DNA from 3 places in the Citrobacter freundii complex sp. 2025EL-00176 genome. Region 3 is predicted to be linked to each of the others. Evidence: predicted binding sites of a transcription regulator. Region 3 holds the regulator's gene; each other region holds the start of a gene.

Region 1 (8,054 bases), on a different contig from region 3:
GCGTATGCTTTCGGACCCGCATCGCGGTCATGTGGATAACTTTAATGACTATGTCGACGATTTAACCGCTTTCTGGCAGCAGGAAGTGTTACCCGGTCCGTGGAGAAAACGCTATATACTGGCGCATTCTATGGGCGGGGCGATTGCCACGCTGTTCCTGCAGCGTCACCCGAATCAGTGTGATGCCATTGCGCTTTGCGCGCCGATGTTCGGTATTGTGATGCGCTTTCCTGACTGGATGGTGCGTCAAATTCTGGACTGGGCTGAAGGGCATCCACGGATCCGCGAGGGCTATGCAATGGGGACCGGGCGCTGGCGGGCGCTGCCATTCGGGATGAATGCGGTAACCCACAGTCGACAGCGCTATCGGCGCAATCTACGTTTTTATGCTGATGAACCTCGGCTGCGCGTGGGCGGTCCCACCTACCACTGGGTACGTGAAGGTATTCTGGCGGGTGAACAGGTCCTGGCCGGGGCGGGAGATGATGCGACGCCAACATTACTGATTCAGGCCGAAGAAGAGCGTTTGGTGGATAACCGTATGCACGATCGCTTTTGTGAACTCCGCGCCGCAGCAGGCCATCCTGTAGAGGGAGGTCAGCCGCTTGTCATCAAAGGCGCGTACCATGAGATCCTTTTTGAAAAGGACGCAATGCGCTCAGTCGCGCTTAACGCTATTGTCGAATTTTTCGACAAGCATAACTCATCCAGCGGAAACCGCTTTGCCTAGAGGTTTAATTTTCTTATGTATCAGGTTGTTGCGTCTGATTTAGACGGTACGCTGCTTTCCCCCGACCATACGTTGTCCCCTTATGCCAAAGAGACACTGAAATTATTGACCGCACGTGGCGTTAACTTCGTGTTTGCGACTGGCCGCCATCATGTTGATGTGGGGCAAATTCGCGATAACCTCGGCATTAAAACCTACATGATCACGTCCAACGGCGCGCGCGTGCACGATTCTGATGGGAATCTGGTGTTTACCCATAATCTGGATCGCGACATTGCCAGCGACCTGTTTGGCGTGGTGAATGCAAACCCGGACATCGTGACCAACGTTTATCGAGATGATGAATGGTTTATGAATCGTCATCGTCCGGACGAAATGCGCTTCTTTAAAGAAGCGGTATTTAACTATTCTCTGTTTGAACCTGCGCTACTGGAGCCTGAAGGCGTCAGCAAAGTGTTTTTTACCACCGATTCTCATGAAAGGCTGCTGCCGCTGGAGCAGGCGATTAACGCCCGCTGGGGCGATCGTGTCAACGTCAGCTTCTCTACGCTTACCTGTCTGGAAGTGATGGCTGGCGGCGTATCGAAAGGTCATGCGCTGGAAGCGGTGGCGAAAGCGATGGGCTACAGCCTGAAGGACTGCATCGCTTTCGGTGATGGCATGAACGATGCGGAAATGCTCTCCATGGCTGGCAAAGGTTGCATCATGGGTAACGCGCATCAGCGCCTGAAAGATCTGCATCCGGAACTGGACGTGATTGGACTCAACGCCGATGATGCCGTGCCGCACTATCTGCGTAAGCTCTTTTTGCAGTAACGACATTGTTCGTTAGTTGACCAGTTGTCAACTAAAAACTTCGCTACAATGGGTGTACCTTTTGTTAAGAGACATCCATTGTGGCGTTACTCATCATTACCACAATTCTGTGGGCCTTTTCCTTTAGCCTGTTTGGCGAGTACCTTGCTGGTCATGTCGATAGCTATTTTGCGGTGCTGGTGCGCGTTGGGCTGGCGGCGCTGGTGTTCCTGCCGTTTTTACGTACCCGTGGGCACAGCGTAAAAACGATCGCGCTGTATATGTTGGTAGGGGCTATGCAGCTAGGCATTATGTATATGCTGAGTTTTCACGCCTATCTGTATCTGACGGTCTCAGAACTGCTGCTCTTTACCGTGCTGACGCCGCTCTACATTACGCTGATTTATGACCTGATGAGCGGACGTCGTCTGCGCTGGAGCTACGCCTTCAGCGCGCTGCTGGCGGTGATCGGTGCAGGGATCATTCGTTACGACCAGGTGACCAGCCACTTCTGGACCGGCCTGCTGCTGGTACAGCTATCCAATATCAGCTTTGCTATTGGCATGGTGGGCTACAAGCGTCTGATGGAAACACGCCCAATGCCGCAGCATAACGCTTTTGCCTGGTTTTACATGGGGGCATTTATGGTGGCAATCGTGGCCTGGTTCATGCTGGGTAACGCGCAAAAAATGCCTACAACTACGCTACAGTGGGGCATCCTGGTGTTTCTTGGCGTGGCGGCGTCCGGCATTGGTTACTTTATGTGGAATTACGGCGCGACGCAGGTGGATGCGGGTACGCTGGGCATCATGAACAATATGCATGTCCCGGCCGGGCTGTTGGTTAACCTGGCTATCTGGCATCAACAGCCTCACTGGCCGAGCTTCATCATTGGTGCGGCTGTGATAGTGGCCTCACTGTGGGTACATCGAAAGTGGGTCGTTCCGCACTCCGTACAAACGGCAGGTGATCGCAGGCGTGATTCCGCGCTGAGCGAATAAACGCTTCAGTGACCGGCTGTCGCTGCTCGCCATCGCGCACGGCGGCGTACAGTCGGCTCCACAATCCATCACCCAGGGTTTTGGTTACCACCAGACCCTGGCGCTCAAAACTCTCCACCACCCAGTGTGGTAAAGCCGCTATACCCATTTTGGCCGCAACCATCTGAATCAGCAGCAGGGTGTTATCCACGCTCTTCAGCGACGGGCTAACGCCCGCAGGCTGCAGGAAATGCCGCCAGACATCCAGCCGACTCCGTTGTACCGGATAAATAAGCAGCGTCTCGCTGGCTAAATCCTCCGGGGTGATTTGCGTTTTGCTGGCCAGCGGATGGTCCGGCGCCAGGACCAGGCGGACTTCGAAATCAAACATCGGCGAGTAGTGCAATCCGCTGCGCGGCAGAATGTCGGAGGTCAGCACCAGATCCAATTCATCCTGCTGTAGCGCGGGTTGCGGGTCGAACGTCACGCCGGATTTAAAGTCCATTTCCACCTGCGGCCAGTTGGCACGAAAATTCTCCAGCGCGGGCGTCAGCCATTGGATACAGCTATGGCATTCGATAGCGATGCGCAGCCGGGTTTGCTGCGGTTCGTTGCAAGCCTGCAACGCGCGACCGATTTGCGGCAACACCTGGTTTGCCAGCTGCAGCAAAATTTCGCCCTGCGGCGTAAAGCGCAGAGGCTGACTTTTACGGATAAAAAGACGAAAGCCGAGGCGCTGCTCCAGATCGCTGAACTGGTGAGAAAGGGCGGATTGGGTCTGATGCAACGTCGCCGCTGCGGCTGCCAGCGAACCACTATTCCGCAACGCCTGGAGCGTTTTCAGGTGTTTAATCTCGATCATGAAAGTCCTTCACTTCGGCATGAACAAATTGCGCTTGAGGAATATACAGTAACCGCCAATTATGGATGTGTAAACATCTGGACGGCTAAAATCCTTCGTCTTTTAAATTTATGGTGCGTTGGCTTCGTTTCCCCACCCCAGTCACTTACTTCAGTAAGCTCCTGGGGATGAGTAAACTTGCCGCCTTCCCTAAATTAAAAATCCATAGGATTTACATATAATTAGAGGAAGAAAAATGACAATATTGAATCACACCCTCGGTTTCCCTCGCGTTGGCCTGCGTCGCGAGCTGAAAAAAGCGCAAGAAAGCTACTGGGCGGGAAATTCTTCCCGTGAAGAATTGCTGGCCGTTGGCCGCGAGCTGCGCGCCCGCCACTGGGAGCAGCAGAAGCAGGCGGGCGTTGACCTGCTACCAGTGGGCGATTTTGCCTGGTACGATCATGTGCTGACCACCAGCCTGTTGCTGGGCAACGTTCCGGCGCGTCATCAAAATAAAGACGGCTCGGTTGATATCGATACCTTATTCCGCATTGGCCGTGGTCGCGCCCCGACGGGTGAGCCAGCGGCGGCGGCAGAAATGACCAAATGGTTTAATACCAACTATCACTACATGGTGCCGGAGTTCACCAAAGGTCAGCAGTTCAAGCTGACCTGGACCCAATTGCTGGATGAAGTGGACGAAGCGCTGGCGCTCGGCCACAAGGTGAAGCCTGTGCTGCTGGGGCCGGTCACTTACCTGTGGCTGGGGAAAGTGAAGGGCGAACCGTTTGACCGCCTGACCCTGCTCAACGACATTCTGCCGGTTTACCAGCAGGTGCTGGCCGAGCTGGCAAAACGCGGTATTGAGTGGGTACAGATTGATGAACCCGCGCTGGTGCTGGAGCTGCCGCAGGTTTGGCTGAACGCCTTCAAACCCGCGTATGACGCGCTGGCAGGGCAGGTAAAATTACTGCTGACCACCTATTTCGAGGGCGTCACACCAAACCTGGATACCATTACCGCGCTGCCAGTGCAGGGTCTGCACGTTGACCTGGTACACGGCAAAGATGACGTTGCCGAGCTGCACCAGCGTCTGCCTGCCGACTGGTTGCTGTCAGCCGGTCTGGTAAATGGTCGTAACGTCTGGCGCGCCGATCTCAGCGAAAAATATGCACAAATTAAAGACATCGCCGGGAAACGTGATCTGTGGGTGGCTTCTTCCTGCTCCCTGCTGCACAGCCCGATTGATTTAAGCGTCGAAACTCGCCTGGATGCGGAAGTGAAGAGCTGGTTCGCCTTCGCGCTGCAAAAATGTGAAGAGCTGGCGCTGCTGCGCGATGCGCTGAACAGCGGTGATACGGCGGCAATTACGGCGTGGAGCGCACCAATTCAGGCGCGTCGCCACTCTACCCGCGTCCATAACGCCGCGGTGGAAAAACGTCTGGCGTCGATCACCGCGCAGGACAGCCTGCGTGCCAATGCTTACCCTGTTCGCGCCCAAGCGCAGCGTGCCCGCTTTAATCTGCCAGCATGGCCGACCACCACGATCGGATCGTTCCCGCAAACCACGGAGATTCGCGGCCTGCGTCTGGACTTCAAAAAGGGCAACCTGGATGCCGGTCACTACCGCACCGGTATCGCCGAACATATTAAGCAGGCGATCGTCGAGCAGGAACGTCTGGGTCTCGATGTGCTGGTGCACGGTGAAGCCGAACGCAATGACATGGTGGAATATTTTGGCGAGCATCTGGATGGCTTCGTCTTTACTCAGAACGGTTGGGTACAGAGCTATGGTTCCCGCTGCGTGAAGCCGCCGGTGGTGATTGGCGACGTCAGCCGCCCGGAAGCGATCACCGTGGAGTGGGCGAAGTACGCGCAGTCGCTGACCGACAAGCCGGTAAAAGGCATGTTGACCGGCCCGGTGACTATTCTCTGCTGGTCCTTCCCGCGTGAAGACGTGACGCGGGAAACCATCGCCAAGCAGATTGCGCTGGCGCTGCGTGATGAAGTGGCGGATCTGGAAGCGGCGGGTATCGGTATTATTCAGATTGATGAACCGGCGCTGCGTGAAGGTCTGCCGCTGCGTCGCAGCGACTGGGCCGCGTATCTGGCATGGGGCGTGGAAGCCTTCCGCATTAACGCGGCGGTGGCGAAGGATGAAACCCAGATCCACACCCACATGTGTTACTGCGAGTTCAACGACATCATGGAGTCGATCGCCGCGCTGGACGCGGATGTGATCACCATTGAAACCTCGCGTTCGGATATGGAGCTGCTGGAATCGTTTGAAGAGTTCGACTATCCCAACGAAATCGGGCCGGGCGTGTACGACATTCACTCGCCGAACGTCCCGAGCGTGGAGTGGATTGAGGCCCTGCTGAAGAAGGCCGAGCAGCGTATTCCGGCGGAGCGTCTGTGGGTGAACCCGGACTGCGGCCTGAAAACCCGCGGCTGGCCGGAAACCCGCGCCGCGCTGGCGAACATGGTGAAGGCCGCGCAGAATCTGCGTCAGGCTTAAAAATAAAACGGAGGCGTTAGCCTCCGTTTTGATGATCGGTTTGCCTGGCGAAACTTACTTCTTCTCGCCGTATTGCGCGAACCACTCCAGCATTCTCTGCCAGCCGTCTTTGGCGGACTCTTCGTGGTAGCTCGGGCGGTAATCGGCATTAAAGGCATGCCCGGCGTCGGGATAAACCACAATTTCCGCTTTCGCATTGGCGGCGCGTAGCGCCTGACGCATCGTTTCGACGGTATCCTGTGGAATACTGGTATCCTGACCACCATAAAGTCCCAGAACGGGGGCGTTAAGATCGGTGGCGATATCAACGGGATGTTTCGGCGAGTTGAGGGTCTTATCACCCACCAGTTTGCCATACCACGCTACCGCTGCTTTTAACTGCGGATTGTGCGCGGCATACAGCCAGGTGATGCGTCCGCCCCAGCAAAAACCTGTGATCATTAATCGATGAGCATCCCCGCCGTTGCGGGAGGCCCAACTGGCGACGTGGTCCAGATCGGCCAGTACCTGAGAGTCAGGCACTTTGGCGACAAGGCCGCTGAGCAGCGTCGGGATATCGGCAAAGTCGTTAGGATCGCCTTCGCGGAAATAGAGCTCTGGCGCGATAGCCAGATATCCTTCCAGGGCCAGACGGCGGCAAACATCGCGAATGTGTTCATGAATGCCAAAAATCTCCTGCACGACAATGACCACAGGCTGGGGGCCATCGGTCTGTTTTGGTCGTGCGTGATACGCTGGCATATCATCGCCTTGTGAAGGTATGGACGTTACACCGGCGATAATTGCGTTATCCGGTGTATGAACCGTGGTAGACGTCGGTGGAGATACAGCAGGTGCAAAGCCAGATTGTCGTGTTGTCATGGTATTCTCCGTACCCTTAAATACTCAGCCAAAAAGCGCATTATTAACTATAGACATATGCAACGAACCACATTGCCTTAAACGGTCTATCTTTTGTGCAAGGCGTCCTTACATCACGCCATTTATGTGATGAATATCACTATTTTATGGTAATTGAATGCAATTGATTTACATCATGGTGATGTCTGTCACGAAAATTTGTTTATGCCTTCGGTAAAGTGTGTTTTTGCTTCTTCTGACAAAACCGATTCACAGAGGAGTTTTTATGTCTAAGTCTGATGTTTTTCATCTCGGCCTCACTAAGAACGATTTACAAGGGGCTACGCTTGCTATCGTCCCTGGCGACCCGGAGCGTGTGGAAAAGATCGCCGCGCTGATGGATAAGCCGGTTAAGCTGGCATCCCATCGCGAGTTCACGACCTGGCGTGCTGAGCTGGATGGTAAAGCCGTGATCGTTTGCTCTACCGGCATCGGCGGCCCGTCCACCTCTATTGCCGTAGAAGAACTGGCACAATTGGGCATTCGTACCTTCCTGCGTATCGGTACGACTGGTGCTATTCAGCCGCATATCAATGTGGGTGATGTGCTGGTCACCACTGCGTCTGTCCGTTTGGATGGCGCAAGCTTGCACTTCGCGCCAATGGAATTCCCGGCCGTTGCTGACTTCGAGTGCACCACTGCGCTGGTGGAAGCGGCGAAATCTATCGGTGCGACTACCCACGTGGGCGTAACCGCGTCTTCGGACACCTTCTACCCGGGCCAGGAGCGTTATGACACCTTCTCTGGTCGCGTAGTGAGCCGTTTCAAAGGCTCAATGGAAGAGTGGCAGTCCATGGGAGTCATGAACTACGAAATGGAATCCGCAACGTTGCTGACCATGTGCGCCAGCCAGGGCCTGCGTGCAGGTATGGTTGCTGGCGTTATCGTGAACCGTACTCAGCAAGAGATCCCTAATGCGGAAACGATGAAACAAACGGAAAGCCACGCGGTGAAAATCGTGGTCGAAGCTGCCCGCCGTTTACTGTAATTCTCCCGTCTGTTCAAAAAGGCCGACGCGTTCGGCCTTTTTATTTTGCGTAGTGCCTCGCAGGAAATTCCTTTTAAACTGGACGTTTATACAGCACAATTCTATTTTGTGCGGGTAAGCCGTTGCTGTAAGGGGGCGTTGTGGATATTACAATTATGATGAGTGCCGTGTTGGCGTTAGCCGCAGGGCTGCTGGTGGGATGGCTGGCGACAAAAGCGCGGGCCGATCAGATCCGTGCCGACCTCATCGAAGAGCGACGTGAACTGGATATTGCGTTAAGCGCTGCCCGCCAACAACTCGCG
Region 2 (8,054 bases), on a different contig from region 3:
GTTCCAGTGTTAACGCCTGCACGCTGTCACCGAGGTTGTGATTGCGCACTTTACCGGTGAAAGTCACCACGGCGCCATCTTCATCGCGCTCGGCAAGCCAGGGATACTCTTCCCCAACGCTGAACGGCGCATGCCCAACAACAATTCGCGTCTCAGCCATCTTAACCTCCGGTTACCGGTGGGAAGAAAGCCACTTCATCACCTGCGTTAAGGGAGTGGTCAAAACTGACCAGCGTCTGGTTCACCGCCGCCAGCAGCTTGCCGTCTTCCAGCGCCAGCGCCCAACGATCGCCTTTCGCCGCCAGATGCTGGCGCAGCGCTTCGACCGTTGCAAATTCGGCGGTAACCTCTAACGCATCCGTGTTGACCAGTTCACGGACCTGGGCAAAGAAAAGAACCTTAATCATGCGCATCCACCTTAAAATCACCCGACTTGCCGCCGCTTTTTGCCAGCAGGCGCACCGGACCAATCACCATGTCCTTTTGCACCGCTTTGCACATGTCGTAGATGGTCAACGCCGCCACGGAGGCCGCCGTTAGCGCTTCCATTTCCACACCGGTTTTCCCGGTCAGCCGACACAGCGTCTCAATGCGTACACGGTCGTGTTCCGGTTCGGCGTGCAGGTTGACTTCGACCTTGCTCAGCATCAGCGGGTGACACAGCGGGATAAGATCCCAGGTCCGTTTGGCCGCCTGAATACCGGCAATGCGCGCCGTGGCGAAAACGTCGCCTTTATGGTGGCTACCATCGATAATCATCGCCAGCGTTTCGCTACGCATTGTCACGAATGCTTCAGCACGCGCCTCGCGTACCGTTTCTGCTTTGCCTGAGACATCCACCATGTGGGCTTCGCCAGCGGCGTTAATATGAGTCAGTTGCGACATACTTATTTCTTCAAATGTGGGTGGAAATTACACGGACGCGTACGGGCATCAAGCTGCGGCGCAATGATATTCTCCCAGGCGGTACGACACGCTTTCGTCGAACCCGGCATGGCGAAAATCAGCGTTTTATTCGCGACCCCGGCAATTGCCCGGGATTGCAGCGTCGCGGTGCCGATCTCTTCAAATGAGAGCATACGGAATACTTCGCCAAAACCTTCAACTTCTCTGTCGAACAGCGGTTGCAACGCTTCCGGCGCCTGGTCACCTTCGGTCAGTCCGGTGCCGCCGGTAATGAGCACGACCTGCACATCGTCACTGGCAATCCAGGCGGAAACCTGGGCGCGGATGGCATAACGGTTCTCTTTGACAATCGCCTTGTCAACTATCTGATGGCCCGCTTCCAGCGCCGAGTCACGCAGGTAGTGACCAGAGGTGTCGTCCTCTTCGCCGCGACGGTTGGAAACAGTAAGAATAGCAATGCGTGTCGGGATAAATTCAGCGCTTACCTGACTCATGGAAACTCCTTTTAGCGATCAGCCGCCAATGTAAGATAAGTTTTGCGTAATACCGGTATTGTTCTGATGCAGGAAATGGGTCTGCTTTTTCTCCAGCAGCGCGGTTGAAATGCGTTCTTCCAGCGCGGATTGCTGAGCGTCATCTTCCAGCAGGTCACGCAGGCTTACGCCACCTTCACCAAATAAACACAGGTGCAGCTTGCCGACAGAGGAAACGCGCAGACGATTACAGGTGGCGCAAAAGTCTTTCTCATAAGGCATGATCAGACCTATTTCGCCAGCATAATCAGGATGACAGAAAACCTGAGCCGGACCGTCGCTGCGCTGGCGAAGCTGGTGGATCCAGCCGCGACGCAGAAGCTCATCGCGCAGTACTTGCCCTGAGATATGATGCTTACGAAAGAGAGAACTGCCCTCGCCCGTTTCCATCAGTTCAATAAAACGCAGTTGAATAGGACGCGGTTGGATCCACGCCAGGAAGGTGTCCAGTTGATGATGGTTTACATCGCGCATCAACACCGTGTTGACCTTCACTTTTTCAAAACCGGCATCAAACGCGGCGTCAATGCCCGCCATCACCTGCTGAAATTTGTCCTGCCCGGTAATGGCGTGAAACTGACGGGCATCGAGACTGTCGACGCTGACGTTGAGTGCCGTCAGGCCTGCATCGCGCCAGGCGGCAGCATCGCGCGCCAGACGATAACCATTGGTCGTTACCGCAATCTGACGGATGGCGTCGTTTTCACGCACGGCGGCAATAATGTCGGTAAAATCGCGACGTAATGAGGGTTCGCCCCCTGTCAGGCGCACTTTTTCCGTCCCCAGACTGGCGAACGCACGGGTGACGCGGCGAATTTCATCAACGGTCAGAAAGCCGTTATTGGTGACCCCACCGGGCTTATAGCCATCCGGCAGGCAGTAGGTGCAACGAAAGTTACACACATCGGTAATCGACAAACGTAAGTAGTAAAACTTACGCGCGAAAGCATCGGTAAGTTGAGAGCCCATGTACACCTTTCCAAATACGGGAGACGCAGTCATTTCTTCCTGCGCCCTGGTGACAATCTCGTTCGAGCATTGCCACGGCCAAAGCACCGTATCATTTGACCCAGGTGCAGAGGCTAGAGTGTTTATACTCATCATACTTTGAGTACGTAGTGGTTATGCCGATACTAGCGTGTAAATGGCGATAATGCCAAACACACTTACGCTGTATAAATATGTATATAGCGACATGATCGTGCAATTTCGCTACAGAATAAGCAAAAACCACAGTTTTGCATTGATATACATCATCTTGCTGTCAGGTGCATATCGTCAGAAAGGAGTAGATCGCCGAAAATTAATTTCGGCAAATGCCAACTGGATAATTGCTGAAAACACGCTATTTACGTTACTGTACCGCCGATCAATTGATATCAGGAAATTCTATGCGCACTCGCACGCTGGCAGATTTAGATCGCGTTGTCGCTCTCGGCGGAGGGCATGGATTAGGACGCGTTCTCTCCTCACTTTCCCCTTTAGGTTCACGACTGACGGGTATCGTCACCACCACCGATAATGGCGGCTCTACGGGTCGTATTCGTCGTTCTGAAGGCGGTATCGCCTGGGGAGACATGCGTAACTGCCTGAACCAGTTAATTACCCAACCCAGCGTTGCATCTGCTATGTTTGAATACCGTTTTGGCGGTAATGGCGAGCTTTCCGGACATAACCTCGGAAATTTAATGTTAAAGGCGCTCGATCACCTCAGCGTGCGGCCTCTCGAAGCCATTAATTTAATTCGCAACCTGCTGAAGGTGGATGCGCATTTAATTCCGATGTCAGAGCTGCCGGTGGATCTGATGGCTATTGATGATCAGGGTCATGAAGTCTATGGCGAAGTGAATATCGATCAGCTCACCATTCCTCCTCAGGAACTGATGCTGTCGCCAAAAGTCCCCACCACGCGAGAAGCGGTTGAGGCAATCGCCGAAGCGGATTTGATTCTGATAGGACCAGGCAGTTTTTATACCAGCCTGATGCCGATCCTGCTGCTCGACGAACTGGCGCAGGCATTACGGCGTACCCCCGCCAGGATGGTCTACATCGGCAACCTGGGTCGCGAATTAAGCCTGCCAGCAGCCAGCCTGACGCTTAACGATAAGCTGGCAATCATCGAACAGTACGTTGGCAAGAAAGTGATTGATGCGGTGGTTGTCGGCCCAAAAGTAGATGTTTCCGCCGTTACCGACCGCATTGTGATTCAGGAAGTGCTGGAAGCCAGCGATATTCCATACCGTCATGACCGTCAGTTGCTGCACAGCGCGCTGGAAAAAGCGGTACAGGCATTAGGCTGAACGGATTTGCCTGATGCGCTACGCTTGTCAGGCCTACCAAAGCTGTAGGCCGGATAAGGGGGTAACTCCGCATCCGGCATAAACTTACGATGCCGCAATAAATAACTCGCGCAGCTGATGCAACTGATCGCGGATCGTCGCGGCCTCTTCAAATTCGAGATTCTGCGCATGCTGCATCATTTGCCCTTCCAGCTCGTGAATCTTTTGCTGCAAGGCTTTTGGCGTCATATCCAGTTCGACAACGTCAGACTTCGTACCCGCACGTGACTTCCCTTTGCCCTTCGCCTTGGTCTTCGCAATATTCTGACCCAGCGCCAGAATATCGACCACTTTCTTGTTCAGCCCCTGCGGCGTAATACCGTGCTCTTCGTTGTAAAGCTGCTGCTTCTCGCGACGACGTTCAGTTTCACCAATCGCCTTGGCCATCGAGGCGGTAATTTTATCGCCGTAGAGAATCGCCTTGCCGTTGATGTTACGCGCCGCGCGACCAATGGTCTGGATAAGTGAGCGTTCAGAGCGCAGGAACCCTTCTTTGTCTGCGTCCAGAATCGCCACCAGCGAGACCTCAGGCATGTCCAGACCCTCGCGTAACAGGTTGATACCCACCAGCACGTCAAACTCGCCCAGGCGCAGGTCACGAATGATTTCCATGCGTTCCACGGTATCGATGTCGGAGTGCAGATAGCGCACCCGCTCGCCGTGCTCTTCGAGGTATTCGGTGAGGTCTTCCGCCATGCGTTTGGTAAGTGTGGTGACCAGCACACGTTCGTTAATCGCCGCACGCGTGCGGATCTCCGACAGCAGATCGTCAACCTGCGTCGCCACCGGACGCACTTCTATCACCGGATCCAGCAGGCCGGTTGGTCGTACCACCTGATCAACCACGTCATCACCGGATTTCTCCAGCTCATAGTTCCCCGGCGTCGCCGAGACGTAGATGGTCTGCGGAGCCAGCGCCTCGAACTCTTCAAATTTAAGCGGACGGTTATCCAGCGCCGACGGCAAACGGAATCCGTACTCGACCAGGGTCTCTTTACGCGCCCGGTCGCCGCGATACATGCCGCCAATTTGCGGGATAGTGACGTGGGATTCATCCACCACCAGCAGACCATCGGCCGGCAGGTAATCAAACAGCGTCGGCGGCGGCTCGCCTGGTCCGCGTCCGGAAAGATAGCGGGAATAGTTTTCAATCCCCGAGCAATAACCCAGCTCGTTCATCATTTCCAGATCGAACTGTGTACGCTGGCTTAAGCGCTGCTCTTCCAGCAACTTGTTATTCGCCAGCAGATTTTTACGGCGGTCTGCCAGCTCGACTTTAATTTCTTCCATCGCCTGTACGATACGTTCGCGCGGCGTGACGTAGTGCGTTTTCGGGTAGATGGTATAGCGGGAAATAGTCGATTCAACCTGCCCGGTAAGCGGGTCAAACAGCGACAAACGTTCGACTTCTTCATCGAACAGTTCCACGCGCAGCGCAATGTCGTCAGATTCAGCCGGAAAAATGTCGATAACTTCACCGCGTACGCGGAAGGTCCCGCGCTGGAATGCCTGATCGTTACGAGTATATTGCAGCTCCGCCAGACGACGCAGGATCGCCCGCTGGTCGATAATCATCCCCACCGTCAAATGCAGCATCATTTTCAGGTACAGGTCCGGGTCGCCCAAACCATAAATGGCAGAAACCGACGCCACCACGACGACATCCCGACGTTCCAGCAGCGCTTTGGTCGCCGACAGACGCATCTGCTCAATGTGTTCGTTAACCGAAGCATCCTTCTCGATGAAGGTATCAGAACTCGGTACGTAAGCTTCCGGCTGATAATAGTCGTAGTAGGAAACAAAATATTCCACCGCGTTTTCCGGGAAGAACTCTTTCATCTCGCCATACAGCTGCGCGGCAAGCGTCTTGTTAGGAGCCAGCACCATGGTAGGACGCTGTAGGTCCGCAATTACATTCGCGATGGTGAATGTTTTCCCCGATCCCGTCACCCCCAGCAGCGTCTGATGCGCCAGACCGTCCTCCAGACCTTCTTCCAGGCGACGTATCGCCTCAGGCTGATCGCCAGAGGGTTTAAAAGCGGAATTTAGTTTGAACGGTTTACTCATGAGCAGCTACCTGAAGCAATGGGCGGGCAGGTGTGTAATTTTACTCGCAGTCGTATATTTTGCCAGTAAAATATACTGGATGAAAAAACAGTAACGCGCCAGAATATTTCTGTTACCCCCGTCAAATGGCCGTGACGGCAGGCCAAAATTTGCCCCCGGACAAGATAAAACACCAGCAAAAACGTGTTATCCCCAAACCAATGCCTTTTTTAACATTTGTCAAGCCAGCCGATGAAAGTTTTATGGCAACACATGACACTTCTGCGACAGCCATTGCTTTTATCTAACCATCTGTAATTTAATAATTATTATCTCAAGACGTCTTTCGCATCAATTTAGTCGCAAGCCGCGTCTTCTCTCGCTTACATTGTGTTTTCTAACCCTAATGCACAAGGTTATCCACAGGAATAGTGGATAACTGCCTCCAGCCCGTGTGGACTGTAGCCTGGCAAAAACGCCCTGATTCTCTTTTCCGGGGGGATAAAAAAAAATTATCGCTATTTTTTGATATTTATCAGCTAACGAGGCGGTCAGGGAGAGCCGAGATCTTGCTCGCATTTTCACCATTTTCTGGTCCGCGTACCGCAATAGCGACCAGCGCTATTTCCCGCCTCGATTCAATCGGCAGATGCCGTCAAAGATAAAATGCTGAGATCGAGATAACGTCCTGTCAGTGCCCGCTCAGGCTCTTCTGCCAGCCAGGGAATTTCCCCTAGCATAGGAGCCGGAATCACGCACTTCAGCGTCGCCATGTATTCAGCATGACGTTTGCCAGGCGGCGTCACATCATTGGCTACCCATCCGGCTAGCGTCAGTCCGGCCTGCTGCACCGCCTGGGCGGTCAGAATGGCGTGATTGATGCAGCCGAGCTTAACGCCAACCACCAGAATCACCGGCAACTGTTCTGTTTTGACCCAGTCGGAAAAACTCAGCGTTGGCGAAAGCGGCGTAAACCATCCCCCTGCCCCCTCCACCAGTACCCAGTCAGCTTGCGCTTCAAGCGTGCGTAAACCCGCAGACATCACGGAGGCCAGAATGGGGCGACCTTCGTCGGCGCTGATGATATGCGGCGAGGTGGGTTCGGCGAAGGTGTAGGGATTAATCGCCGCATAGCCCACCGTCACAACGCTATTGCGCTGTAATGCCAACGCATCGCTGTTTCGCAGGCCATCAGCCGTCATTTCGCTGCCCGACGCTACCGGCTTATAGCCAACGGCGCGCAACCCCAATTGACCCGCCGCCTGGAGCAGCGCACAGCTGGCGATAGTTTTACCGACTTCGGTGTCCGTCCCGGTGACAAAATACGTTTTAGTCACGTTGAATCACTCCTAAAAAAAGATAGTAGGTCAGCGGATATTTCCCCTGCTGACACGGCCAGGCTAACTGTAGCTGGCGCAACTGTGAGCGCGTCAGCACACGCTGCTCACGTCCATCATGCAAATGCGTTGCGCCAATGCCTTTCAGCGAACGCATGGCGCTCAGCGCATCGTCAAACCACAGCGTGACGGCATGAGACTGGTATTCGACATCCCAGCCATACAGGGCGTTTTCCAGTTGCGCCACGGGTAAAAAACGGTTGGCATGCTCCCGATCGTCAACCGCCTGCCAGGCCTGACGAAGTTCCGGCATCGAACCCTGTGCCAGGGTACTAAACGCCACCGTCCCGCCAGGACGCACTACCCGGTAAAGCTCGCTTAACGCGCCGCGCAGATCGCCACACCACTGTACGGCCAGATTACTCCAGGCCAGATCAAAGCTCGCGGTTGCCTGTGGGATGGCTTCGATATCCGCCAGCAGATAGCGGTGGGCGACCTCATGACGCTGCGCTTCAGCCAGCATTTGCGGCGACAGATCCAGCGCGCAGACCTCGCTCCCCTGCTCACGCCAGTAACGACTCATACGCCCCGGCCCACAGCCCGCATCCAATACCTGTGAGAACGTGCGGCCATCCAGGAGCGCCAGTAACGCATCGGCACTCTGACGCTGTAGCTCTGCGTGTTGCTCATAGTGGGTGGCAGCGCGGCCAAATGCGGCGGCAATCGCCTGTTTATTGACCTGCGCCATGCAGCACCTCCAGTAGACGATCGATATCCTGCACCTCATGCGCCTGGGTCAGCGTCAGCCGTAATCTGGCCGTACCGATGGGCACCGTCGGTGGGCGAATTGCCGTCACCCAGCATCCTTGTTGCCGTAGCGCATCCGCCAGCTG
Region 3 (8,054 bases):
AACACGTAGCGCGGCAGTAGAGTTCCGTCTATCTCCAGCGGTTCCAGGGGATCCGGGAGATCGTGCGCCAGACATTGGGCGCGCAGCGTCAGCAAGTCTGCTTTGGAGTTGTACGGTAGGACGTACATAATGGGGCGAGAAGTATCGAGCCCCAATTCCGGTGCAGGTTCCGCCGGAATAGACTTGCTTTTTACCAGCACGCTTAATGGTAAATTCAGTAATTTGTAGTAAATTCGTGGCCAGCCGGACATAAACGATGTAAAGCCTCTGGTTAATAATGCAAATGCGCTGCAAGGATATCAGAAAGTTTAGTGAATTTCTGGTGTATCCGGTCATACTTCGCGCTGCTTTGCCACACCCTGAAACAAACGGGGTAACGTTACAATGACATTGACGCTAATAATGTAAAAAGGTTCTTTTTGATGGCCAATAATACCACTGGATTCACCCGAATTATCAAAGCAGCAGGCTATTCCTGGAAAGGTTTTCGCGCCGCATGGATTAATGAGGCGGCATTTCGCCAGGAAAGCGTTGCCGTTCTGCTAGGCGTTGCCATCGCCTGCTGGCTGGACGTCGACGCCATTACGCGCGTGTTGCTGATCGGTTCCGTGATGCTGGTGATGATCGTTGAAATTCTCAACAGTGCGATTGAGGCGGTGGTTGATCGTATCGGCTCCGAGTACCACGAACTGTCTGGTCGTGCGAAAGACATGGGGTCGGCGGCGGTACTACTGTCCATTTTTGTCGCCCTGATCACCTGGGGCATCCTGTTGTGGTCGCATTTGCGATAAAGATTCCACAACTTCATCATTCTCCTGTTTTTTGTGCAGTTTGCGGTTCCAAAATCACCTTTAGCTGTATATACTCACAGCATAACTGTATATACACCCAGGGGGCGGAATGAAAGCGTTAACGGCCAGGCAGCAAGAGGTGTTTGATCTTATTAGAGATCACATCAGCCAGACAGGTATGCCACCGACGCGTGCGGAGATCGCGCAGCGTTTGGGGTTCCGTTCCCCAAACGCTGCTGAAGAACATCTGAAAGCGCTGGCGCGTAAAGGTGTGCTGGAAATTGTATCCGGCGCATCGCGTGGTATTCGTCTGTTGCAGGAAGAAGAAGAAGGTTTACCGCTTGTCGGGCGCGTTGCGGCAGGTGAGCCACTTCTGGCGCAGCAACACATCGAAGGCCATTATCAGGTCGATCCTTCACTGTTCAAACCGAACGCCGATTTTCTGCTGCGCGTCAGCGGTATGTCGATGAAAGATATCGGGATTATGGACGGTGATTTGCTGGCCGTGCATAAAACACAGGATGTGCGTAACGGCCAGGTTGTCGTCGCGCGCATTGACGACGAAGTGACGGTGAAGCGCCTGAAAAAACAGGGCAACAAGGTTGAACTCCTGCCAGAAAACAGCGAATTCAAACCCATTGTGGTCGACCTGCGCGAGCAAAACTTCACCATCGAAGGGCTGGCTGTTGGCGTCATTCGTAACGGTGAATGGCTGTAATCACAGGTTGCTTTCCCGACAGCCGGATAAGACGTTTGCGTCGTCATCCGGCAACGTGCCCGGTGGCGCTGCGCTTACCGGGCATGGACAACATCTTCCAGTACGTCTAACTTCTTTTCAGGCGCTATTTCATGCCTTTCTTTACCTCCTCCGACAAAGCACTCTGGCGTCTAGCCTTACCGATGATCTTCTCCAATATCACCGTTCCCTTGCTGGGATTGGTCGATACCGCGGTCATTGGTCATCTGGACAGTCCGGTCTATCTTGGCGGCGTTGCCGTTGGCGCCACCGCGACCAGTTTTCTCTTTATGCTGCTGCTTTTTTTACGCATGAGCACCACCGGCCTTACCGCCCAGGCATTTGGCGCGAAAAATCCGCAGGCACTGGCGCGTGCGCTGGTGCAACCGCTAATGCTGGCGCTGGGGGCGGGGCTGCTTATTGCACTGTTTCGTACGCCGATTATCGATCTGGCCCTGCATATTGTCGGCGGCAGTGAAGCCGTACTGGAGCAGGCCCGACGTTTCCTGGAAATCCGTTGGTTAAGCGCCCCCGCCTCGCTGGCGAATCTGGTGCTGCTCGGCTGGCTGCTTGGCGTTCAGTATGCGCGAGCGCCGGTTATCCTGCTGATTGTCGGTAATGTTCTCAACATTGTGCTCGATTTGTGGCTGGTGATGGGCCTGCATATGAACGTGCAGGGCGCGGCGCTGGCGACGGTCATCGCCGAATACGCCACCTTGCTGATCGGTCTGTTAATGGTCCGCAAGGTCCTGCATATGCGCGGAATTTCGCTGGCAATGTTGAAACAGGCGTGGCGTGGCAATTTCCGCCGGTTACTGGCGCTTAACCGCGACATCATGCTGCGCTCGCTGTTGCTGCAGCTCTGTTTTGGTGCCATTACGGTGCTGGGTGCGCGTCTGGGGAGCGATATCATTGCGGTAAATGCTGTTCTGATGACCTTACTGACCTTTACCGCCTACGCGCTGGACGGGTTCGCCTACGCCGTTGAAGCGCATTCTGGTCAGGCCTATGGCGCAAGGGATGGCAGCCAGTTACTGGATGTCTGGCGCGCAGCCTGTCGACAGTCCGGTCTTGTGGCGATTCTGTTTTCGCTGGTTTATGCCCTGTTTGGCGAGCACATTATCGCGTTGCTGACTTCGCTCCCGCAGATACAACTGCTGGCCGATCGCTATCTTATCTGGCAGGTGATTTTGCCGCTGGTTGGCGTCTGGTGTTATTTGCTGGACGGTATGTTTATCGGCGCAACACGGGCTGCAGAAATGCGCAACAGCATGGCCGTTGCCGCCGCGGGATTCGCATTAACGTTGCTGGCTTTACCACTGCTGGGTAACCACGGCTTGTGGCTGGCGCTCACCGTGTTTCTCGCCCTGCGCGGGCTTTCACTGGCCTTTATCTGGCGACGTCACTGGCGCAACGGGACGTGGTTCGTTGAAGCCTGACGGTTAAAAATTCTGAATAGTGAGTCGAATGCCGAATCAGTGACTACACTTATTATCACGTCCAGCAGAAAAGATAGCGGAGTTGGACGAGATACTCTGGCTATTCACAACCTAACGATGAGGATTTGATGATGAATAAAGACGAAGTCGGCGGCAACTGGAAACAGTTCAAAGGTAAAGTGAAAGAGCAATGGGGCAAACTGACCGACGATGATATGACGGTCATTGAAGGCAAACGTGACCAACTGGTCGGTAAAGTCCAGGAGCGTTACGGTTACGCAAAAGATCAGGCGGAGAAAGAAGTTACTGATTGGGAAACCCGCAACGATTACCGCTGGTAATTAGTCCCCTCCTGAGAGTACAAGGATGTACGCTCTTTTGCTTAGCGACCGACTTTCTTTTTCACCAAAATTGAGTGGTCATGCTGGCATTCTCCAGGATGGCGACAGGCTTCAACCTCCACGCATGCCGGGCACAGCCCGTGAGCTTCAATCACGTTATGCCGCAGAGCAAAACCCATTTTTGCCGCCAGCATATGCATAATGTCTTCCACACCTTCCGCACACTCTTCTTTTACCACGCCACAGCGATCGCAAATAAACATCGCAGAACTGTGGGTCGGTTGATCGAACAGGTGACACAGCATGTAACTGTTGGTCGATTCCACTTTATGTACAAAACCTTGTTCCAGCAGAAAATCGAGCGCACGATAAACGGTCGGCGGCTTGGCCTGTGGCTCGGTTTCCCGTAGCAGGTCGAGCAGATCGTAAGCGCTGATTGCACCTTCCTGCAGGCTCATCAGGCGCAGCACTTCGAGGCGCTGCGGCGTTAGCCGCACGTTGCGTTGCGCACAGAGCTTTTCAGCTTGAGCCAATAACTCCTGCGTGGTGGTTTTGTCCATTTGGCGCCTCGATTTGTGTGAAAGGTTAATCCCTTACTTTATCATGTTCTGCTTAAAACGCCGAGATCCGCCGCTGTGTGCTATACCTGACGCATCGTATTCTGGAGAATCAACATGAAAAGACCCGACTGTATTCGCCACTGGCGAGAGGTGGAGGGGGCTGATGACTCCACCTACCCCGACAGCAATGAACTTTTTGCTATTGGCGCGCCGCTTGCCCGTAAACTGGGGTTAGGCAGACTAGGTATTCATCATGAACGCCTGCCGCCGGGGCGTCGCACATCTTATCCTCATGCGGAAAGCGATGAAGAAGAGTTTATCTATGTGCTGGAAGGCTATCCTGAAGCCTGGATCAACGGCTATTTATGGAAGCTCGAACCTGGCGACAGCGTCGGTTTTCCGGCAGGAACCGGGGTGTGCCACACCTTTATCAATAACACCAGTGAAGAGGTGCGCCTGCTGGTCGTGGGTGAGGCAAACAAAAAATATAATCGCATTTATTACCCGCTTAACCCGGTCTATGCCGCCACGCGCGAGGATCGCTGGGTTGACCATCCGCCGCAGTTTTTTGGCCCACATGACGGCAAGCCGGGGCGCAAATAACGCTCTGTGAGAATATGCTGTGGGAGCCACGATGATGGGGCGCACTATCACATCGGTCTATGCTATAGTAGCGCCCCTTTTTTAACCGGATGCTTGAATATTCGCCATGCTGCCTGAATCTCAGTCTACCGCTTTTCCCGCTCATCGTTTTTCTATCGCGCCGATGCTCGACTGGACGGACAGACATTGCCGCTACTTTTTGCGTTTACTGTCCCGCCAGACGCTGCTTTATACGGAGATGGTGACCACCGGCGCGATCATTCATGGTAAAGGCGATTATCTGGCGTATAGCGAAGAAGAACATCCGGTCGCGTTGCAACTGGGCGGGAGCGATCCGGCTGCGCTGGCGCAGTGTGCGAAGCTCGCTGAACAGCGGGGCTATGACGAAATTAACCTCAACGTGGGTTGTCCTTCCGACCGCGTACAGAATGGCATGTTTGGCGCCTGTCTGATGGGGAATGCGCAACTGGTCGCCGATTGCGTCAAGGCGATGCGCGATGTGGTGTCGATTCCGGTTACGGTGAAGACCCGAATCGGCATTGATGATCAGGACAGCTACGAATTCCTGTGCGATTTCATCAACACGGTATCTGGCAACGGCGAATGCGAGATGTTTATCATCCATGCCCGCAAGGCCTGGCTGTCCGGGTTAAGTCCGAAAGAAAACCGCGAGATCCCACCGCTGGATTATGACCGTGTTTATCAGTTAAAGCGTGATTTCCCGCATCTGACGATGTCGATCAACGGCGGCATTAAATCGCTGGAAGAAGCGAAAAAGCATCTGCAACATATGGATGGCGTGATGGTGGGGCGTGAGGCCTATCAAAACCCCGGAATTCTGGCGTCGGTTGACCGCGAAATTTTTGCTGCCGTGACACATGATGCCGATCCGGTCGCCGTGGTGCGTGCCATGTACCCCTATATTGAGCGTGAACTGAGTCAGGGAACCTATTTGGGGCATGTAACGCGCCATATGCTGGGACTGTTTCAGGGGATTCCAGGGGCACGTCAATGGCGTCGTTACCTGAGTGAGAACGCGCATAAAGCCGGAGCCGATATTAACGTTCTGGAACACGCGTTGAAGCTGGTGGCCGATAAGCGTTAGTTTCTCACTAAAAGTTAGTTAATTTCACCACACCCTGTGCTTTGTCACAGGGCGTTTTGTTTACAAATCAGTAGATTAACTTTGGCACGTTTCTTGTAATGGAATGGAGAGTATTTCATTTCGGGAGAGAGCCATGCTGGAACTACTTTTTGTGATTGGATTTTTTATCATGCTGATGGTCACTGGCGTATCGTTGCTGGGGGTGCTGGCCGCGCTGGTGGTAGCCACCGCCGTGATGTTTTTGGGCGGACTATTTGCCTTGATGATTAAACTGTTGCCCTGGCTGCTATTGGCCGTTGCCGTGGTGTGGGTGATCAAGGCGATAAAAGCGCCAAAAGTCCCACAGTATCAGCGCAATAACCGCCGATTTTACTAAGGTATTGAGTGGTCCGTCACAACCTGAAACATTGCCTTTAGAACCAAATAGGAATTGATTATCAAATCTGTCACTATTGCCAGGTTAACGAATTCATCGAGCTGTACCCTACATACAGCCGAACTAAAAAAAGAAAGGGCTTCCTGCGGGAAGCCCTAATTCTTTCTTTCCCCGTCATAATTCAAACTCCAGGTGTGTTGGCTGCTTTCATTCACCCCAGTCACTTACTCCAGTAAGCTCCTGGGGATTCACTCCATTGCCGCCGTCCTGGAGCATAAATTATTTAGGGGAAATGAGGGCGTTACGGGATCAGTAGACTCGATCCCTGCGTGACGCGGCTTTCCAGCACTTCATGGGCACGCTGCGCGTCGTGTAGCGCAAATGTCTGACCCGGCGCCACATCCACTTTTATCACCCCACTGGCAATCAGCGAGAAAAGCTCATTGCTGGCTTCGGTTAATTCGTGGTGATTGGTGATGTAGCCCTGCAGAGAGGGACGGGTCACGTATAGCGAACCTTTCTGATTCAGAATCCCTAAATTTACACCGGTCACTGGTCCGGACGCGTTGCCAAAACTGACCATCAGTCCGCGGCGCTGCAGACAATCAAGAGACGCCTCCCAGGTGTCTTTCCCCACCGAGTCGTACACCACCCGCACTTTTTTACCGCCGGTGATCTCTTTTACCCGCTCAACGATGCTTTCTTCTCGATAGTTAATCACCTGCCACGCGCCGGCCTGCTGCGCAATTGGCGCTTTTTGCGCGTTGCCGACGGTACCAATCAGTTTCGCTCCCAACGCTTTCGCCCACTGACAAGCGATCAGACCGACGCCACCTGCGGCGGCATGGAATAAAAACGGTTCGTCAGGCTGGATTTCATAGGTTTTGCGTAACAGGTAAAAAACGGTCAGCCCTTTCAGAAACGAGGCGGCGGCCTGTTCAAACGAGATAGCGTTAGGCAGAATAGCGGCTTTATCAGCCGGAACGTTATGCACTGAGCTGTAAGCGCCAAGCGCAGACTGAGCATACACCACGCGATCGCCGGCTTTAATGTGCGTCACTTTGCTGCCAACTTTGCTGACCACGCCCGCGGCTTCGGTACCCAGACCGCTGGGTAGAGAAGGTGGTGGATAAAGACCACTGCGGATGTAGGTGTCGATGTAGTTGATCCCAATCGCTTTGTTCTCGACCTGGATTTCGTTTTCCGCCGGGTCAACGGGCGTAAACTCCACAGCCTTGAGTACATCAGGCCCACCATGCTTGTGAAATTCAATACGTGTTGCCATGCTTCCTCCAAAAGAAATGTGGTAATCTTTCGACCCAATCATTATCTCGGTAACTCCATTCACTATGGCAGGAAATAAACCCTTCAACAAACAACAGACTGATGCTCGTGAGCGCGATCCCCAGGTCGCCGGGCTGAAAGTACCGCCGCACTCGATTGAAGCGGAACAGTCGGTGTTGGGCGGTTTAATGCTGGATAACGAACGCTGGGATGATGTGGCCGAACGCGTTGTGGCGGAGGATTTTTATACCCGCCCGCACCGGCATATCTTCACGGAAATGCATCGCCTGCAGGAGATGGGTAAACCCATCGATCTGATTACCCTGGCAGAGTCGCTGGAAGTTCAGGGCCAGCTGGACAGCGTCGGCGGTTTTGCGTACCTGGCTGAGTTATCGAAAAATACGCCAAGTGCGGCCAACATTAGCGCTTATGCGGATATCGTCCGCGAACGTGCCGTAGTTCGTGACATGATTTCGGTCGCGAATGAAATCGCGGAAGCCGGATTCGATCCGCAAGGACGTTCCAGTGAAGACCTGCTGGATCTCGCGGAGTCTCGCGTCTTTAAAATCGCTGAAAGCCGCGCCAACAAAGACGAAGGCCCGAAAAACATTACCGATGTGCTCGACGCAACCGTCGCGCGTATCGAGCAGTTATTCCAGCAGCCGCACGACGGCGTCACTGGGGTGAACACCGGTTATGACGACCTCAACAAAAAGACCGCTGGCTTACAGCCATCAGATCTCATCATCGTCGCCGCGCGTCCGTCGATGGGTAAAACGACATTTGCAATGAACCTCGTCGAAAATGCGGCGATGTTGC

Evidence for each region. Region 3 encodes LexA, which represses DNA repair genes until DNA is damaged. Its sites were predicted from a motif close to TNCTGTATGTACATACAGNA; they were not measured.
Region 1: the regulator LexA is predicted to act here: its motif matches at 3,399-3,418, upstream of metR (HTH-type transcriptional regulator MetR).
Region 2: the regulator LexA is predicted to act here: its motif matches at 5,919-5,938, upstream of uvrB (excinuclease ABC subunit UvrB).

The regions. Positions count from the first base shown of each region.
Region 1 is NZ_JBRYHT010000017.1:19,924-27,977, reverse strand. It holds gene pldB (lysophospholipase L2) at 1-730, shown strand, start outside; gene yigL (sugar/pyridoxal phosphate phosphatase YigL) at 746-1,546, shown strand; gene ACVXHP_RS21695 (carboxylate/amino acid/amine transporter) at 1,627-2,526, shown strand; gene metR (HTH-type transcriptional regulator MetR) at 2,414-3,367, opposite strand; gene metE (5-methyltetrahydropteroyltriglutamate--homocysteine S-methyltransferase) at 3,603-5,864, shown strand; gene ACVXHP_RS21680 (dienelactone hydrolase family protein) at 5,919-6,725, opposite strand; gene udp (uridine phosphorylase) at 6,991-7,752, shown strand; gene rmuC (DNA recombination protein RmuC) at 7,893-8,054, shown strand, end outside.
Region 2 is NZ_JBRYHT010000001.1:117,204-125,257, reverse strand. It holds gene moaE (molybdopterin synthase catalytic subunit MoaE) at 1-160, opposite strand, end outside; gene moaD (molybdopterin synthase sulfur carrier subunit) at 162-407, opposite strand; gene moaC (cyclic pyranopterin monophosphate synthase MoaC) at 400-885, opposite strand; gene moaB (molybdenum cofactor biosynthesis protein B) at 888-1,400, opposite strand; gene moaA (GTP 3',8-cyclase MoaA) at 1,419-2,408, opposite strand; molybdenum cofactor riboswitch at 2,396-2,541, opposite strand; gene yvcK (uridine diphosphate-N-acetylglucosamine-binding protein YvcK) at 2,831-3,739, shown strand; gene uvrB (excinuclease ABC subunit UvrB) at 3,824-5,845, opposite strand; gene bioD (dethiobiotin synthase) at 6,463-7,161, opposite strand; gene bioC (malonyl-ACP O-methyltransferase BioC) at 7,154-7,909, opposite strand; gene bioF (8-amino-7-oxononanoate synthase) at 7,893-8,054, opposite strand, start outside.
Region 3 is NZ_JBRYHT010000013.1:28,841-36,894, forward strand. It holds gene plsB (glycerol-3-phosphate 1-O-acyltransferase PlsB) at 1-251, opposite strand, end outside; gene ACVXHP_RS19925 (diacylglycerol kinase) at 423-791, shown strand; gene lexA (transcriptional repressor LexA) at 901-1,509, shown strand; gene dinF (MATE family efflux transporter DinF) at 1,641-2,966, shown strand; gene ACVXHP_RS19940 (CsbD family protein) at 3,098-3,307, shown strand; gene zur (zinc uptake transcriptional repressor Zur) at 3,349-3,867, opposite strand; gene ACVXHP_RS19950 (cupin domain-containing protein) at 3,982-4,470, shown strand; gene dusA (tRNA dihydrouridine(20/20a) synthase DusA) at 4,577-5,575, shown strand; gene pspG (envelope stress response protein PspG) at 5,709-5,951, shown strand; gene ACVXHP_RS19965 (NADPH:quinone reductase) at 6,253-7,236, opposite strand; gene dnaB (replicative DNA helicase) at 7,301-8,054, shown strand, end outside.